2 linked regions of the Saccharobesus litoralis genome follow. The protein of the gene in region 1 interacts with the protein of each later gene in a pairwise test. Links are inferred from orthologs where the notes say so. Each region holds a gene or a part of one and is shown on either strand. Other genes may lie near its edges.

Region 1 (2,962 bases):
TATCGGCCAAACTGTTACCTCAGGTATTGTTAGCGCGCTAGGGCGTAGCGTATTCGGTATGGAAAAACTAGAGAACTTCATTCAAACCGACGCGCCAATTAATAGCGGCAACTCAGGCGGTGCCTTAGTTAACTTTAAAGGCGAATTAATTGGTATCAACACTGCGATTATAGGCCCTAATGGCGGCAGTGTCGGCATTGGCTTTGCCATTCCTTCTAACATGATGAAAAACCTTGTTGAACAAATCATTCAATTTGGTGAGGTTAAGCGTGGCGTATTGGGTATATCCGGTCGTACCATAGATGCTGAATCAGCTAAAGAGTGGGGCTTAGATACACCGCAAGGGGCTTTTGTTGAACAAGTTTTCCCTGATACTGCAGCAGCTGAAGCTGGACTAAAACCAGGTGATGTCATTGTATCAATCAATGGTAAACGCAACTCAACCTTTAACGAACTGAGAGCCAAAATCGCGACCTTTGGTGCTGGTAAATCAGTAACTTTGGGAATTGTGCGTGACGGTAAAAATATCGAAGTGGAAGTGGTATTAAAAGAATCATCAGCAACTAAAGTTGAAGCAGCAGCTATCCACCCACAATTAGAAGGGGCTAAACTAAGTAATCATGAAGATGGCGGCATCACGATAGACAGTATAGCTGATGGCGCACCAGCGCAAATGATCGGCTTAGAGCAAGGCGATAAAATCATCGGCATTAACCGGATGCGGATCGACAACATTGCTGAATTACGGGAAATGTTAGATGGTAAGCGCGGCTCATTTTATTTAAATATTGTACGTGGCGACACCCCACTGTATATTTTCATTAGATAAGATACAGTCATAGTAGATACTCAAAGGGCTAGCTTACTGCTAGCCCTTTGTCGTTAATAGACATGAATATACAAAAAACCTTTGACCATATTAAAAATACCGTCACCTTTATCGCTAAATCGTTAGGTATTGGTTTCATTATCGCCGCTCTTTTGTTTGCTTTTTTTCCAGAACTCAAAAAGAACAATGCATTATGGCAAAGTTTTTTTGCAGCCAACGAACCCGATTTTCGCCCCGTGAGCTATGCCATGGCAGTCAAACGAGCAGCACCGGCTGTAGTCAATATTTATACCCGTACCACGCAAACCACCAATCGCTTCATCTATAACATTACACGCGAAGTACAGGGATTAGGCTCTGGGGTTATAGCGTCTGAAAAAGGATTTATCTTAACCGCTGCTCACGTTGTTAAAGATGCTGATTTAATCGGCGTAGCGTTACAAGACGGGCGTATTTTTGAAGCGCAGCTGATAGGAACCGATCCCGCCAACGACTTAGCTGTGCTGTATGTAGAAGCGAATAATCTGCCTGTCATTCCAATAAATAAAAACCGAGCTATTCAAACAGGCGATGTCGTACTAGCAATAGGTAACCCATACAACCTTGGTTTAACCATTACCCAAGGTATTATTGGCGCAACCGGTCGCTCAGGTCTTATGTCTAACAAAGCCATCAACCTTGATCATTCAGATTTTATTCAAATGGATGCGGCAATTAATGATGGTAACTCAGGCGGTGCCTTAGTTAACTCTCTTGGTGAGTTAGTTGGCATAAACTCAGCAAAGCTCGCACCACTCAACCAGCAAACAACCTCTCAAGGGATCTTTTTTGCGGTAAACGCTCACTCAGCATTAAAGATTATGGATAGAATAATTGAGAACGGTCGTGTAGTGCGCGGTTATTTAGGTATTTCTGGTAGCGCTTATGGTCTACCTTCGGAGCTTAAACAATCAGAAGAGGCGTTTGCTATTTTAGTCAACGAAGTCGAGAGCGATAGCCCCGCCGCACAAGCAGGCTTACAACCAGGTGATTTGATTTTTGAGTTAGCTGGTGCACCGATTGTCGAACCAAATGATGTGTTAGAGTGGTTAGATAACACCAAACCTGGAACACAAGTTAAAATTCGATTAATACGTAAAAATATCATCCTAGAAAAAACCGTCATCATGGGCGAAGACCCAATAACACGCCGCTTGCGAGACTAGTTATACAAAATTGGCGATGCGAGATTAGCTATGCAAGAGCGGTTAAATAACGTTGAAGTTGAACTATTTTACAACGAACAAAAAAGCCCGCATTAAATCGCGGGCTTTAAATCGAAAATCACATCACAAGTTTAAGCTTTAACTGACCCGCGTGACCTTAGCCCCCAAGCCTGCAAATTTTTGCTCTAAGTTTTCGTAGCCTCGGTCTAAATGATAAATGCGATCAACCACTGTCGTCCCTTCTGCGACTAAGCCTGCTATCACTAAACAAGCCGAAGCCCGTAAATCAGTAGCCATCACTTGCGCCGCTGACAATTGCTCAACACCGTGACAAATCGCGGTATTCCCTTCGAGCTCAATATTAGCCCCCATCCGATGCAACTCAGGCACATGCATAAAACGATTTTCAAATATGGTTTCTGTTACTTTTGCAGAACCGTTAGCAACACAATTTAATGTGGTAAACTGCGCTTGCATATCCGTAGGAAAGGCTGGATGAGGAGCCGTTTTAATATTAACGGCTTTTAATTCACGACCTGTCATATCCAAACTAATACTATCTTGCGTCGTTTCGATTAACGCACCTGCTTCTTTGAGCTTAATAAGCACAGCATCTAGCATTTCTGGGCGGGTATGAGTACAGCGAATTTTACCACCTGCAACGGCTGCCGCGACTAAAAATGTCCCAGTTTCTATGCGATCCGGCAAAATAGAGTGCTGCATACTTTGCAATGACTGCACGCCTTCAATCGTGATTTTATCCGTACCAGCGCCTTGGATCTTAGCCCCCATTTTAATTAGGCATTCAGCTAAATCGACAATTTCAGGTTCACGAGCGGCGTTTTCAAGTACGGTTGTACCTTCAGCCAAAGTCGCCGCCATTAATAGGTTTTCAGTGCCGGTCACTGTCACTGTATCAAATAAAATG
Region 2 (2,995 bases), 2.1 Mb from region 1 along the record:
CATTACAACTGGTTTTAATTTGCGTTTCGACCCAAATAGTGTGCTTATCTATACGCTCAATAAATGTGGCATTTTCGTACAACATAAAATCATTTTCTCCTATGTCACTCTGACTAACAGCCTAGCATGTATTAACGTTGAGTAATCGACTGCGCTAGCTTTTTCGCAGTCACCATAGGAATTGCCCCAATCACTGTCACTTCAAACTGGCCAACCACTTCAGTAATATAGGTTTCAGCCCCAGAACTTAAATAAGTACTATGACCATTTGCATCCGTAACCTGACCTAAATCACGAATATAAACCGAAAACCAAACAAGACCGTCAGATAACATCACATAATCAACCCATTCTCGGTCGCCCATTAATCGGTGACGATTTAATTTAGTAGGAACAAACCCTCTCGGCACCCAACGCAATTGCCAGTCGAAGTCACTAATATTCTGCTGAACTTGCACTAAATTTTGAGTGGGCAATTCCATGGCAGCTAATTCATTGATCACAGGATCAACATCCTGTGACACCACAAAGCTAGTCACTTGAACTTGGCGCAGAACTTCACCTTTACTGCTAACAATAGCCATTTTAAGCGGTAGGGCACTCTCTTCGTGTAACCATATCCAAGTTGAATAACGTGTGTTATCACGGGCAACTATCCTTATTAATTGCGCTTTAAATCCCGCCACCCGACTTTTTCCAACACTCGTAAATTCGTAGTTTGCGCCAACCTGTTGTAAATCGGTGCGTAAAATATCCGGCAACGGACTGTGTGACAGGCTGGCTTTAACACTGTATGGCTGCTGACCGAAACCTAAATAGGTGATCATATCTCCCATACGTACGATTTGTTTAGTCGGCCCATTGAGCGAGGTTAATAACTCTAATTCTCGATATGACATTGACACAGGTAAATCTTGCGCTTCGCTATTAGTGGGTAATTGCTCTGTTGCATGGCTATCAACACGGCTATCAACACTACTATCAAGATTAGATAAGTGCTCGACACCATGTAACCAGTGCCAAGGGTGCACTTTGTTATCTTCAACCACAACTAGCGAAATATCGTAATTTAGCTGCTGAATCGCGACCTGCATCCGTTTAAGCCAATCATATGCAGAACCTGACGGTTCTTGACCAGTAACAGAAAAGCTAATTAGTAAGAGAAAGGAGCAAAGTGGCCTAAAATAGCCACTTGCTAGAGATATCAAGCTATTGAACAGATTGTGCGGATGGGTTTTGCTGTGGCTGTTCAGAAACTGCATGCTGTCGATTCTTTAATTGACGAGAGTGATCAAGTAGGTAAGAGTTTACACGACGTTGTTGCTCTTGTATGCCCACTGGATTGATAACAGTACGCGAGCTTTCTGCACTAACAGGATCTAAGCTAGTTGCCAACGGCATGGTATGCAACACTGGCTCAAAACCAGCTTCTTGCGTTTCTACCTGCTCAGCTTGAAAACCCACCACTAAAGCAGCGGCAAACGAGGCCGCAATACCATATTGCGCAACAGGTTTAAAAAATGAAATCACTTTTGCTTTTGTGGAAGGCTGAACTTGATGTGAAGTCTGCTCAGACACAGCGGCCGCAAACGCCGCATTCGGTGCCAAGACAACAGGCTCTTTTTCGATTGCATTTGCAATCGAGTCGGCCAAATCAAGATGAATATGTTCTGGCGCTTCATTGCGCAAAACATCACCTATCAAGTTATAACGACCAAACGCGCCTTCTAACTCTTTATCTTGCTTGAGACTATCAATGACTTGGGCTGTCTCCGGCTGACCATCAACAAAGGCAGACACGTTTTGTTTAACTTTTTGACTCATATAAATCAACTCGTAATTAGCGTTGTAAAATTGGTTTCAGGTTTTTGTCGATAACTTCTCGAGCGCGAAAAATACGTGAACGCACAGTGCCCACAGGGCAATCCATGATTTCAGCAATTTCTTCGTAACTCATGCCGTCTATTTCGCGTAATGTGATGGCATTTTTTAAATCATCCGGCAATGTATCAATGGTGCTAAACACCACCTGTTTGATTTCATCTGTTAACAACAAGTTTTCTGGCGTTGCAGATTCTCGCAGCCCAGTTGCTGAATCAATAAACTCAGCTTCTTCAACCTCAATATCACTCGACGCTACTTTTTTAGCAGTAGACGTTAAGTAGTTTTTTGCACAATTCACAGCGATCCGATACAGCCAAGTATAAAAAGCACTTTCACCACGAAAGCTTGGAATTGCACGATAAGCTTTAATAAAAGCTTCTTGAGCTATGTCAGCTACGTCGCCTTGTTGACGAACATATCGCGAAATCAGGTTAATCACTTTATGTTGATACTTTTGCACCAACAAATTGAATGCCTGTTTATCGCCGCGCTGAACACGCTCAACGATTTGTTGATCTGTATATCCGACACTCATAACCGAGTCGGTACTCCCATAAAAGTGTGATTGAACTCAGCAGTTTTTACTGCTCATTTGCTAATAGTAGACTGAGCCTACTTAAAAAAGTTCTCAAAATCTGCAGAAAGTGCGAAAATAGTTGCAATCAAAACGTAACAAAAGGCCGTGTTTGCTTAATAATCAAAGGCTTAGCGGTTACTCATGCAGATGGAAAAAATTGAACATCAGTGCCAAGTATTGGTGATTGGCGCCGGAGCAGCTGGGTTAACCCTAGCTTTACGCCTTGCCGACCAGTCTGACATTATTGTCTTAAGTAAATCCAACCTAAGCGAAGGCTCCACCTATTATGCTCAAGGGGGGATCGCGGCGGTTTATGATGAAAACGACAGTGTTGAATCTCACGTACAAGATACACTCATAGCCGGAGCTGGACTTTGTTCTGAAAAAGCCGTGCGTTTTACTGCCGAAAATGCCAGAGCCAGCTTGGAAACCTTAATAAGCTATGGTGTACCTTTTGACAAAGAAACTACACCTGACGGCGATGAGCGATTTCATTTAACTCGCGAAGGTGGACACAGCCATAGGCGTATTTTA

The links. Proteins that work in one complex are often made in the same cells at the same time.
Region 2: the proteins of C2869_RS20555 (region 1) and C2869_RS11715 interact in binary tests that used the Escherichia coli proteins (3 or more experiments, as listed by UniProt). The link is inferred for Saccharobesus litoralis from one-to-one orthologs.

What each region holds. Positions count from the first base shown.
Region 1 is NZ_CP026604.1:5,385,398-5,388,359, forward strand. Bases 78-2,962 are described here. They hold C2869_RS20555 (trypsin-like peptidase domain-containing protein), read left to right. Parts: upstream 78-891; coding sequence 892-2,034; downstream 2,035-2,962. Other genes in these bases: C2869_RS20550 (DegQ family serine endoprotease), read left to right, coding at 78-829; murA (UDP-N-acetylglucosamine 1-carboxyvinyltransferase), read right to left, coding at 2,173-2,962. In the rest of the region: more of C2869_RS20550, read left to right, coding at 1-77. UniProt on the Escherichia coli protein: A site-1 protease (S1P) that cleaves the peptide bond between 'Val-148' and 'Ser-149' in RseA. Part of a regulated intramembrane proteolysis (RIP) cascade.
Region 2 is NZ_CP026604.1:3,278,438-3,281,432, reverse strand. What follows is about bases 18-2,935. They hold C2869_RS11715 (sigma-E factor negative regulatory protein), read right to left. Parts: upstream 1,825-2,935; coding sequence 1,210-1,824; downstream 18-1,209. Other genes in these bases: nadB (L-aspartate oxidase), read left to right, coding at 2,609-2,935; rpoE (RNA polymerase sigma factor RpoE), read right to left, coding at 1,841-2,419; C2869_RS11720 (MucB/RseB C-terminal domain-containing protein), read right to left, coding at 132-1,262; C2869_RS11725 (SoxR reducing system RseC family protein), read right to left, coding at 18-85. Outside these bases: more of C2869_RS11725, read right to left, coding at 1-17; more of nadB, read left to right, coding at 2,936-2,995. UniProt on the Escherichia coli protein: An anti-sigma factor for extracytoplasmic function (ECF) sigma factor sigma-E (RpoE). ECF sigma factors are held in an inactive form by an anti-sigma factor until released by regulated intramembrane proteolysis (RIP).